Regions from separate parts of the Jeotgalibaca ciconiae genome, predicted to be linked through region 2. Evidence: riboswitches for the same ligand, from Rfam matches in the RefSeq annotation. Region 2 holds a riboswitch; each other region holds the start of a gene.

Region 1 (4,293 bases), 890 kb from region 2:
CTTCGGACGGTATGCTTAAAATTGGAATTCCGGCTCTTCGCATTATCAGTATTCATTACATTATTGCAGGAGTCAGTATTGTATTAAGTTCGGCATTTCAAGCTTTCGGATATGGAAAATACAGTCTGGTCGTTTCACTCACTAGACAAATTCTTGTTCTTTTACCAGTAGCATATTCAATGTCGCTTACTGGGAATGTAAACAATATTTGGTGGGCCTATCCAATTGCCGAAGTGGTTTCCTTGATATTTTGTATATTCTTTATGAAACGGATTAACCAAAAACAAATCGAGCCATTATATGATATGGTAGCTCAACAATTGACAGAATGAAAAAACGACTAATCAAAATCTTTCTAAAAGTTTTGATTAGTCGTTTTGTCTTCCGTATTATTTAGTGTTGATAGAATGGTTGGAGCAATCTTCCAGAAGAAGTTTCTTTCAGCCATCAATGTCCAGTGGTATGAGACTGTCCCTTGGAAATTATTGGCATCGTTGACTAAACTACTATATGATTAAAGAAAAATAATTGAGGTGGAAGAATGGATGTATCAAAATGGATAAGTGTACTCTCGGAAGTTGATGGGATAGACGGTATTGTTTTAGGCGGATCAAAAAGCAGAGGAGAAGCAGACATTCATTCAGATACAGATATTGGTGTGTATTATCATGAATCAATAAATTGGGATGAATTCGAGGAGGTTTTAAGGACTCTTTCAGAACAGAGAAGAGAAGGAGAGAAAGTACTTTTTCTGCCTGGAGAATGGGGTCCATGGGTAAACGGAGGCGCATGGCTAACAATTGCTGGGGATGCTTATGATGTAATTTTACGGGATACCAAACGCGTAAAAAAAGAAATTAATGAATGTTTAAATGGTACGATCACGATTGATTACCAAGTCGGACATCCTTTTGGATATGTAAATACCATTTATGCTGCGGAAGTTCATTATGCTGAAATTTTGTGGGAGAAAGAAAGTCGACCGATAAGCCAATTAAAGAATCAGCTGCATTCCCAAGGTCCTCTCCCTTCTAAAATGAAAGAAGCATCCATTGACAGATTTTTATTTGAAGCGCAATTTTCCATGGATACTGCGAGAAAAGCGGTTCTTAAAGGAGACGTTCATTATGTAAATGGTTGTTTTTTTAGGACGGTCAGTTGCTGGAATCAAGTATTGTATGCATTGAATGATCGCTTTATGATGAATGAAAAAGGGAGCTTGAAAGTTGCGAACCAGTTACCGATCTCTCCAGAAGCATATCTCGTTCGTGTATACCAAGCGTACCAGTACTTTTCTGAACATAACCCTCAACTTGGCTTTGAAGAATTTGAATTATTACAAACAGAAATAGTAGAATTAATAAACAAAAATTCCCGAAAATGAAATATTGATTAAAAGGACAATTTCTGTTTGTATTATCATACTGTTCACGTTAATATAGTACAGATGATAATCATGTTCAATTTTGAAAGAGGATGCGAAAAACAATAGTAGGTTTCGAAAGGGTTTTTCGCCGAAATGCAGTCAATTCTGTGTTGGGGTCCGTTTAAATAAGACGGACACTGCCTGATAGCCTTGCCCAAAGACTATTAAGGAGTGCTTTCCTAATTGAGGGCAGAAGGATAATCCCCAACAGCCTTTTGCTCATTGGGGATTTTTTGTGCTTATTTTTAGCTTTTTTCGCTTTTCATGATTGCAAAGGAATGAAAATATAGTTAGGTGGGTAAATTGTGAAAAAGAAAAAAAGAACATTCCAGATTCCTCATACGTATGTATTGTTAATAGGGGTCATGTTAATAATGGCATTGCTGACTTGGATTATTCCAGCAGGGCAATTTGAAGTAATTGAACAAGGTGGTCGTACCATTTCTTTACCGGGATCTTGGCACTCGGTTGATCAGAAACCGCAGGGATTCTTCGATATTATTAATTCGATTCCTAGGGGACTATCCGAATCAGCCGACATTTCCTTCTTTATTTTTCTTATTGGAGGTGCTTTTACTGTCATTAATGAAACAGGAATGGTAGAAGCATTGATTTATAAAGCTTCACAAAAGTTAAAAGGAAGAGAAAGTTTAGTAATTCCAGTATTTTTAATGATTTTTGGGATTGCAGGAGCAACACTCGGTTTTTCCGAAGAAACAATTGTCTTCATCCCCATGGGAATTTCATTAGCACTTGCGTTAGGCTATGATGCGATTGTCGGCATGAGTATTGTTGCATCTGGAGCTGCAATTGGCTTTAGTGCTGGATTTATGAACCCGTTCGCAGTAGGGATTGCACAAGGAATTGCAGAATTACCAACATTCTCTGGAATAGGAATGAGAATTGCACTATTCCTTGTATTGTGGGTAATCACATCTTTTTACATTATGCGCTATGCAAAAAAAGTAAAAGAAGATCCTACAAACAGTCTAGTCTATTCCTCTTATAAAAAGGAAATAGAAGTTGAAAAAAACACATTTATCGAAATGAATAAACGTCACATTATTGTTGGTTTAATCTTTCTAGCTGGTATGTGTACCATTGCCTTTGGTGTTATCCAATATGGTTGGTATATCCAAGAAATTGGAGCAATCTTCATGACGACAGGAATTATTGCTGGATTTGCCTATGGATACAACCCCTCAAAAATTGCTGATTTATTTGTAGCCGGTGCAAAAGATATGATTTTTGCAGCTTTAATTGTTGGAGTAGCACGCTCAATCGTTATTGTGATGGAAGACGGAATGATTATCGATACAATCGTAAACTTTTTGGCAAATAGTGTACAAGGGTTGCCAGGAGCATTTGCGGCAATTGCGATGTATATTATTCAAATCATTATTAACTTTATTATTCCATCTGGCTCTGGACAGGCAGCAGCAACGATGCCAATTATGGTGCCATTAGCTGATGCAGTTGGTATTACACGACAAACTGCTGTTATGGCTTATCAATTGGGGGCAGGATTTATGGATTCCATTATGCTGACTTCCGGTGTGTTGATGGCTCAGTTGTCTATTTCAAAAATACCTTACAATAAATGGGTACGGTATTTAGGACCACTAATGGGGATTTGGTTATTAATCGGTGTTGTTTTCTTAGTAATTGCGTATTACACAAATTATGGACCATTTTAATAGAAAAAGAGAGGCCCTGTGCAGAAATGCGCAGGCCTTTTTCTGTTACAAAAAATTGCAATTTTCTTTGAAAAATAATAGACTGAAATGGAAGGAGGAAGGGCTATGGAGGCTTGATACATTGAAGTTTTTAATAAAGATCATTTTCTTTATATGGGAATCGTAATTTTTTGGCTGTCCCTTTTACAACAAATAGTTCTTTATTCATGGTATCTTATAGAAACCAACATTAATATTTCAGAGTCTTTGCCCCTTCATATTTGTCGGATCTCTACTGTTTTAGGTATTATATACTTAATGAACCAGGAAAATTTGCTCATGGATAGTGTGTTTTATTTTGGTCTAATTGCTTGCGGGCCTTTTTCAAAATATGCCAGAAGCTATCTATGTACCATTATTAATCGTCTTTACAGTATTTATATTTTATTTAGGATACAGAGTAGCGAATCACTTGATTCTGATTCAAGAAAAGAAAGGAATTCGTTGATTATTAAAATAATATAGAAGAAAAAGGAGAGAAAGAATATGGCTGATATAAAATTTGAAATCGTCGCTCATATTGGTGTACTGAGCACATCTAAAAAAGGATGGACAAAAGAATTGAATGTAGTAAGTTGGAATGAAGGCCAGCCGAAATATGATATTCGGGAATGGAGCCCAGATCACACAAAGATGGGGAAAGGTATTACATTAAATGAAGAGGAAATTGGGCAACTACGTCTGTTAATCATTAATTAATCGGGAAGGATGACGAACCATGTTTCTATTTTTTGATGTGAGTCAATATAGAAAACAACTGGAGTATAATCAAACGATTACTTGTAATCATTGTGGTCATTTTGGAAGATACGAGATATATATTATAGGAAATCGATTCCGATTATTTTTTATTCCTATTTTTATTTTTGGAAAAAAATACATGGTTCGTATGACTTGTTGTGATACTTGTTACCTCCTAGATAATAAAAAAGGAAAAGCTATTGAAAAAAGAGAGCCGGTCAGGATTGAAGAAGATGATTTAGAATTATATCATTCTGGCAGACCAGCAACAGGAATTTGTCCACACTGTAAACGACCGTATGTTTCTGGCTCAAATTTTTGTCCGCAATGCGGAAAACCGCTTCACTAAAGGGAAATCGTCAATTATAGGAGGAATGTACTGTGAGAAGT
Region 2 (4,293 bases):
TACAAATGAATATGTTAAAGCAATTACAAGAATTGATGATGTTATTGAAAACATGGAGCAAAACCTTGTGAATAGTACTAAAAATGAAGCATTTTACAAGATGATTTCAATTAATAAAACACTGGTTTATTTCGAAACAGGGATTACGAAAAATCACGAGATTATCGACCAGGTTTATAAGAAACAACAAGGAGTGACAGAAAAACTGAATAATGAACTTCTGCACGATATCCGTATCTTATCAAACCAGGCAAGAGTAATGAGGAGAGAATCAGATGAAATGATTTCTCATTTAAGTGAAGTCTTTTCTAGCGTAATTTCAAATAATTTGAATAATATTATGAAGTTTCTGACATCTTTAACGATTGTAATGACAATCCCGACCATTATTGGCTCGTATTGGGGAATGAACGTAAGCTTACCATTTGAAAAAAACTTATTTGCATTTGCTTTATTAGTATTTGCTTCTATTATTATTGGGATTCTGACGGTTTTTTGGCTCAAAAAGAAAGATTACTTATAGAAAAATAAAGGTGATAATAAAATGTCGACTAGAAATTGGAAAATTGGCAAAGTAGCTTTAAAAGTACAAGATTTAACTGAAATGAGCGAATTCTATCAAGAGATTATGGGGATGGCGGTATTAACAAAAACTGATTCATCTGTCACTTTAGGAGTAAAAGATTCAAAAGAAGAATTAATTGAATTGATTCAGATTACTCCTGCGGCAGATAAAAAAATGACGGTTGGTTTATACCATCATGCACTATTATTGCCAACAAGAAGTGACTTGGGAGAGTTTTTATATCATTTATTAGTTAAAAAGTATCCATTAGGCGGAGCAAGTGATCATGGATATAGTGAAGCTATTTATTTCAATGACCCAGAAGGAAATGGTATTGAAGTGTATGCAGATAAACCTAAGTCTGAATGGGATGTTCGTGAAGACGGAAGGGTGGAAGGGGTTACAATTCAGATGGATGCTGAAGGCGTTCTGGCTTCCGTTAAAAAAGCCTTCACAGGATTGCCGGTGGGAACGATTATGGGGCATGTGCATTTGACTGTAAATAATTTAGAAGATGCTGGTGTATTTTACACTGAGATTATCGGGCTAGGATTAAAATCGGATTATTTTGGACAAGCAAAGTTCTTTGCGTTTGGCGACTATCATCACCAAGTCGGGACAAATACATGGGCCGGGAAATCATTACCAGCACTAGAAGAAGATCAATTGGGAATAGCATATTATGAGTGGGTTCTTCCTTCTGAAGAGGAATTATCCAGCTTCAGAGCGAAGTTGGATAAGAATCAAATCGCTTATCAAGAAGATGATGGCGTCCTTAAAATGAAAGATTCCAGCGGTATCAAGCTGCATTTGATTAGTGAGTAAGAGCAAAAACATACTAAGATTAGTAGGCAGAAACCTCCGTCGAGGCGCCTATCTAATCTTAGTATGTTTTACATTGAGAATTTTTTTAGAGCCAAGAACCGGAATATTGATGAATTGTATGCGTTTCTTCACCGTCATTAATTTCTTGTGTCCAATAGCTCTTTGGAGAGAAATAGATTCGAGGGAAGATTGTAACGCCCATAACTTCTTGTTTTTCGTTATTTAATTCAAGACCATGTTCTTCAAATATTTCTGTGATACGGATTACATTTGTTTTTTCATCAAGCGTTCCATCTTCATTTTTGAAATGACGATCTTCATAATCATCATAAAGTAATTGGAAAGTTGGATGCTTTGGTTTGGCTGCAATAATGGCAGTGGAAATGGTTGTTTCAACTTCAAATCCCATAAAGGCATCCAATTTTAGTAATTGATCAAGTGGCTTAATAACTTCCATATCAGTATCCATGTAAATGCCACCATATTGTATTAATGCATAAAGACGAGCCACATCGGATACAAAAGCCCATTTTTCTTCTTCATAGGCTTCTTTTACATAGTTCCCCATATTTTCGACATCGAAATTATCTTCATTCCATTCCATTATCTCATAATCAGGACAATACTCTTTCCAGCTTTCCATTACTTTCTGTTCTCTTTCTCCGATAGGGTTACCGCCAAACCAACAGTAATGAATAATCTTCGGTATCATTTACATTTCCTCCTTCGTGTATCATTAATCCAATTGTAACGGATTAACATCTTTTTGACCAATAATGTGTAAAATAAGTAATTCACAGGTTGACATCGCTTCATCAATGTTTTATAGTTACTCAAGAAGAATATCAAAAACAATATGAATTAGAGGACGCGAAAACCATTAGTAGGAAACGAAAGGGGAATTCGCCGAAGTACTGTTAGAGGTGCTGGGTCTATGCTGAACAAGTATAGGACTGTCGAGATAAAATGCCCATTTTATCTTTTGAAGAGCTGTTCATATTGGGGCAAAAGGACGATACCAATCGTGGGCCTTTTGCTCACGGTTTTTTTGTGTTCTTACATACAGAAAAGGGAGTTCGTAAAAATGAAAAAGAGATATGGTTATGCAGCATTATTGCTCGGAACATTCGCGATTTTAGGTGGATGTGCTTCTAACAATTCCAGTGGAGAATCAGACCAAACAGCAGATGATGGTCAGTTTGTTGTTGGATTAGAGGCTGCTTACGCACCCTATAACTGGACACAACTGGATGACAGCAATGGCGGTGTTCCTATTGACGGAACAAATGAATACGCTGGCGGTTATGATGTTGAAATTGCTAAAAAAATTGCGGAAGACCTAGGACAAGAATTAGTAATTGTTAAGACAGAGTGGGACGGCCTGGTTCCTGCATTGCAAGCGAATAAAATCGATGCAATCATTGCAGGGATGTCTCCCACTGAAGAAAGAAAACAAACCATTGATTTCAGTGATCCTTACTTAGAATCTCGATTGGTTATGGTTGTTGCTTCTGGCAGTGAATATGAAAATGCAACGAAACTGGCTGATTTTTCTGGCGCGAAAATTACTGCTCAATTAAACACATTCCACTATGGAGTAATTGATCAAATTGATGGAGTAGAGAAACAGACCGCAATGGATAACTTCTCTGCTATGCGCGTGGCTCTACAATCGGGTGTGATTGATGGTTATGTTTCTGAGTATCCGGAAGCGGTAAGTGCATCCAATGCAAATGCTGATTTTTCTTTCGTCGAATTTGAAGATGGTTTTGAGACAAGTCCAGAAGACACAACGATTGCAATTGGTGTTCGTAAAGATGAACCAAAATTGGATGAATTGAATCAAATTTTAAGTGAAATTTCTGAAGAAGAAAGACAAGAGCTGATGGATGCTGCAATTCTAAACCAACCAGCAGCACAATAAAAGTAGGAGCTGAAAAATCAATTGAGTAATTTATGGAATATCTTTCAAGCAAATGCGCCTTTATTTTTGAATGGTGCGTGGGTGACACTATATATTTCGATGATTGGAACGATTATTGGACTATTAATTGGGTTGATTCTGGGAGTCGTTCGTACGATTCCACAACCCGATAAAAGAAGTTTTAAACGCTATGCTTTAAAAACACTTCATTTCGTAACAACTTGTTATATCGAATTTTTCCGAGGAACACCTATGATTGTTCAGGCCATGGTAATTTATTATGGATCTGCTATTGCATTTGGCTGGGATATGAATCGTATTTTCGCTGCAATCTTTATTGTTTCGATTAATACGGGTGCTTATATCACTGAGATTGTTCGTGGTGGAATTTTATCCATTGACGAAGGACAATATGAAGGTGCTGAAGCAATCGGAATGTCTCATTGGCAAACGATGCGTATTGTCATCATGCCTCAAGTTTGGAGAAATATCCTTCCTGCTACGGGGAACGAATTTGTCATTAACATTAAAGACACTTCCGTGTTAAATGTGATTTCTGTGACAGAATTGTTCTTCCAGACAAAAACAGTTTCCGGTATAAATTTTGATTATTTTGGTCCATTTACAGTTGCTTGTATTCTCTATTTAATTATGACTTTTTCTGTAACGAGAATCCTTCGATTTGTAGAGAAGAAGCTTGACGGCCCGCAACACTACGATCTTGTTGGCGGAAATCAAAATCAAATTGTTACATTAGATAAAGAGGTGCAAAAATGACTTCTGTAATGAAAGTTGAAGGATTAAGTAAAAAATTCGGTGAGCGCGAAGTTCTAAAAAATATCAACTTTGAAGTAGAAGAAGGTAAAGTTATTTGTTTAATTGGTGCGTCTGGTTCAGGTAAATCTACCTTACTGCGTTGCCTAAATTTATTAGAAAAGCCGACAACCGGTGATGTTCTCTATCGTAACGAAAGCATTTT
Region 3 (4,293 bases), 1.2 Mb from region 2:
AAGACCAATTTTCAAGATAATACCTCCTTATATTTATCAATCGTGGCAACTAATTTTCTATAATTGGGTTCATCCATTTCTCCTAAAGGCATACGCAACGGCCCCACTTCAAAACCTAATTCATTCATCGCGTGTTTTACAGGAATGGGATTCGTTTCACAGAACAATACATCTACTAAATCAAGATATCCGGTTTGAATTGCTAACGCTTCTTTTTGTTTACCTTCTAGATATAACGTAACCAAATCATGGACTTCTTTTGGCATGATATTTGCCCAAACACTGATAACCCCTCTTGCACCTAAACTTAACATAGGGATAATAATGTCATCATTACCGCTGTACATGACAAAATCTTCGCTTAACAATGGCGCTAACTTCACTGCATAACTGATATCCCCGGAAGCTTCTTTTATTCCGTTGATATTCGGATGTTTGGACAGCACTTCAACCACAGCTGGAGATAAACTACATCCCGTTCGCCCAGGTACATTATAGAGAATAATCGGAACGTTCACGCTGTTAGCAATCAATTCAAAGTGGCGAATCATCCCACCGTCGTTTGCTCGGTTATAGTAAGGAGTCACGACTAGCAACATATCTGCGCCGTTTTCTGCAAAAGCTTTGCTGTTTTCCACTGCGGTGCTGGTATTATTACTGCCACTCCCAACAACTAGCGGCACACGTTTCGCTATTTTTTCAGCAGCAAAAGCCACTAGTTCTTTCTCTTCCTCAAAAGTCATCGTTGATGCTTCCCCGGTAGTGCCTAAAAGAACAATGCCGTCTGTTTTATTTTCGATATGATACTCAATCAGTTCGCCCATTTTGTCAAAGTTGATACTGCCATCTTCATTCATGGGAGTAATAATTGCTACTAAAGATCCACTTAACATTTTGTCATCCTCCGTCTTCTATTTGTTATTCTCGTACATCATTTCTCAATAAATCCACTAGTGTTTGTCTTCTGACAATTTCTTTTACTTGGCCATTTTTTACAAAAATAACTGCAGGTGTTGTGCTGCGATTATAGTTGCTGCTCATAGAATAACCATAAGCTCCTGTAGCATAAACAACTAATAAATCACCCTTTTTAACGGGAGGAAGATAAGTATCTTGAATCAGGACATCTCCGGATTCACAATATTTACCGGCAACCGTAACCAGTTCTGTTTTTTCCGCATCCATGTTCGTAGCTATATCACAGGAATACTTTGCTTGATAAAGACTTGGACGAATATTATCCGCCATCCCACCATCTACAAAATAATAAGTTTTATTCGGTGTTTTCTTTTGGTATCCTACTTCATATAAGGTGTAACCCGCTTCCGCCACTAAACTTCTGCCCGGTTCGATGACCAATTCTTTAATGCTTACTTCTTCTTTTGTTAAAATTTCATCGAGATAAGTTAATAAGTGGTTCATTGTTTCTTCAATGCCTAACGGCTGATCTTCTTCTGTATAACGAACCCCAAAGCCCCCGCCAAGATTTAAAGTAAGCGGCTCATTGAAATCTTTCAAATAGGAAACCATCTTGTCAATCGCTGCATACCAAGCATCCATTTCAAAAATCTGGGAACCAATGTGGACATGAAATCCTTCCAAAACAAGATATTCTTGCTGGTCAAGAATCGTTAAGCATTCTTTAAAATCATCACTTTCATAAGCTATTCCGAACTTGGAATCAATATGAGTCGTCACGATATATTCATGGGTATGCGCCTCAATTCCTACATTTAAACGGAACATAATTTTCATTTTTTGTTGATATTCCTTCGCCAATTCGCTCAGTTCTGCTAATTCCATTACATTATCACAAACAATATGCTCCACCCCCGCTTCAAAAGCCATGCGAAGCTCTTCAGTAGATTTATTATTACCGTGAAAATGGATTTTATTGACTGGGACATTCGATTGAAGCGCCGTATATAATTCCCCTGCGCTTACGACATCGACACCAAAACCATATTCGTGAACGAGATTCATCATTCCTATTGTTTGAAATGCCTTAGAAGCATATAAAATTTTAGTCGGAAATTTTTCCGATTTAAAGGATTGTTTGTAGCTCTGTAAGTTATTCTCTAATTGTTCTTGGTCATATACATAAAGTGGTGTACCATATTGTGCAACCAAATTTGTTGCTGGTACCCCTCCGATTTTTAATTCACTCATTTTTTTCCTCCCATTTCATACAAAAAAGACGCCATCACTGGCGCCTTTTTATTGTGTACAAACTGTTGTAGACAAATTTTTTAGCACCACCACTTTTACAAGCAGGAGTGATATAGGTATTTCCCATATCCCCACAGCTAAAATTTGCCAATTTTAACCGTTCGGCAATGATTACCTTTCATACATGATCGCCGAATGCCTTCTCCGATGTATTACTCATTTACATTGCTACCTCTATCTATATGTTCTATTAGATTAACATTAACATCTCTAATTGTCCACTCATTATTTAATTTTATCGATCTACTCGTGCATCATGTGTCATTGTGCGTTCAGTTTGTTCTACAGTAAATGGCGAGACATCACCATAAATGGTGTGTTTCAATGATGACAATGCAGTTGCAAAGTTAATGGTATATTCTGGATCGTAACCATCTAAAATCCCATGCAATACACCTGCTGCAAAGGCATCTCCACCACCAATGCGGTCAATAATGTGGTCCATGTCTTGAACCTTGGAATAGTAAGTAATACCTTCTTTCCAAAATGCACCTTGCAAAGTATTGTGTGTTGCGGAAATAACATTACGGATTGTTGCATAAAATATTTGAATGTTTGGGTATAATTCATGTATTTTTCCAAAGTAGTAATCCAATTCTTCAATTCGGCTCGTAGAGTTATCTGCATCTAACTCTTTTACTCCCAAGAAGTTAATTGCGTCTAATTTTCCTGCTGAAAGATAATCAACATATGGCAATACACGTTTCAAGAATGCACCACACTCTTCTACACTCCACAATTTTGATCGAAAGTTAACATCAAAGTTAACGACTAATCCTCTTTCTTTTGCAGCCTTTATTAACTCATAAGTAATTTCTGCACAATTGGGCGACAAAGCTGCCGTAATACCGGTTATATGTAACATTGTTTTGCCTTCTAATAGTTTATCAATATTAATTTCATCAATTGTCATCTCTGCAATAGCAGAATGAGCTCGGTCATATATAATATTTGCCGCACGTGGACCTGCACCCGCTTCTAGATAGTAAGAACCGATACGATTGCCTCCATAAATGACGTCACTTGCATCTACTCCATATTTTTGCGTATGTTTGATAGCAGTTTGTCCTAATTGATTATTTGGTACCTTTGTAAAATAAGTTGTCTTGTGACCTAAGTTACTTAAGTTGATTGCAACGTTCGCTTCCGCTCCACCATAATTTAAATTTAAACTAATTGTATCGTAAAAATGAACACCGACTTGAGTAGATAGACGTACTAATGTTTCACCAACACACAAAATATTCTGATTCATTCCTGACCCTCATTTTCTTTGTATTTTTGTTTACATAAATCTTATGATTACGATTCCAATTCTCTTTTTTAAAAACCTCTTTAATTTCCAAATAGGAAAACAGATTTTTAAATAAGAAATCTCTCTTATATTATAAAACATAAAAGAGAACAGGACAACCCAATTTCATTAAAAAATGAGTCCCTGTTCTCTTTTATAGGTAGTAATGAACGTGTTCAAGTTCCTGAATAATATTTCTTTTAGTTTGCAAGATTGCTTGGACTACTTTTTTCTCTAATTCAGGCGTTCGCCGATATGACGGCATGCTGACGCTGAAAGCACCATAATTAGTAGAGTCCACTGATAGTGTCGTCCCGATACAGAATACTTCGATTTGTTCTTCACTATTATCGAAAGCATAGCCATTTTGACGGATTTCTTTTAATTCTTCTTTTAAAACTTCAGGATCGACAATTGTATATGGTGTAAAACTTCTCATTTCAACACGTGAAAAATAGCCTTCTAATTCTTCGGCAGTGCATTCTGCTAAAATAGCCTTCCCCATCGCTGACGCATACATGGGTTTGGAAAAACCGATTCGCGAAGTGGTGACAACAATTGGTCGAGTCGACTCTAGTTTGTTCATATATAATATTTCATCACCTTCACGAATTGAAAGATGAACCGTTTCATCCAATCTTGCATGTAATTCTTTTAAATAGGGATAGGCAATTTTTGAAATCGTTAAATCATTTAAATACTGATTGGCATACTTGACCAATCCGCTTCCTAACTGAAAGGTCTTATTTTTAGGATTCCGGTATACATAC

Evidence for each region. A riboswitch is a leader RNA that binds a small molecule or an ion and turns the genes downstream of it on or off. The one in region 2 is predicted to bind lysine.
Region 1: linked by a shared signal. The riboswitch ahead of EJN90_RS08450 (YfcC family protein) and the one ahead of EJN90_RS14060 (ABC transporter permease subunit) in region 2 are both predicted to bind lysine.
Region 3: linked by a shared signal. The riboswitch ahead of lysA (diaminopimelate decarboxylase) and the one ahead of EJN90_RS14060 (ABC transporter permease subunit) in region 2 are both predicted to bind lysine.

Annotation. Positions count from the first base shown of each region.
Region 1 covers NZ_CP034465.1:1,789,903-1,794,195, forward strand. Annotated here, with positions in the region: gene EJN90_RS08440 (MATE family efflux transporter) at 1-332, shown strand, start outside; gene EJN90_RS08445 (nucleotidyltransferase domain-containing protein) at 542-1,384, shown strand; lysine riboswitch at 1,463-1,611, shown strand; gene EJN90_RS08450 (YfcC family protein) at 1,732-3,123, shown strand; gene EJN90_RS14185 (TMEM164 family acyltransferase) at 3,277-3,627, shown strand; gene EJN90_RS08460 (YdbC family protein) at 3,649-3,861, shown strand; gene EJN90_RS08465 (zinc-ribbon domain-containing protein) at 3,881-4,252, shown strand; gene EJN90_RS08470 (DUF975 family protein) at 4,285-4,293, shown strand, end outside.
Region 2 covers NZ_CP034465.1:2,684,352-2,688,644, forward strand. Annotated here, with positions in the region: gene EJN90_RS12420 (magnesium transporter CorA family protein) at 1-523, shown strand, start outside; gene EJN90_RS12425 (VOC family protein) at 545-1,390, shown strand; gene EJN90_RS12430 (glycosyltransferase family 32 protein) at 1,476-2,102, opposite strand; lysine riboswitch at 2,245-2,391, shown strand; partial or broken gene EJN90_RS14060 (ABC transporter permease subunit) at 2,475-4,091, shown strand; gene EJN90_RS12445 (amino acid ABC transporter ATP-binding protein) at 4,088-4,293, shown strand, end outside.
Region 3 covers NZ_CP034465.1:901,163-905,455, forward strand. Annotated here, with positions in the region: gene dapB (4-hydroxy-tetrahydrodipicolinate reductase) at 1-15, opposite strand, end outside; gene dapA (4-hydroxy-tetrahydrodipicolinate synthase) at 12-893, opposite strand; gene lysA (diaminopimelate decarboxylase) at 919-2,169, opposite strand; lysine riboswitch at 2,243-2,414, opposite strand; gene EJN90_RS04175 (sugar kinase) at 2,465-3,484, opposite strand; gene EJN90_RS04180 (IclR family transcriptional regulator) at 3,678-4,293, opposite strand, start outside.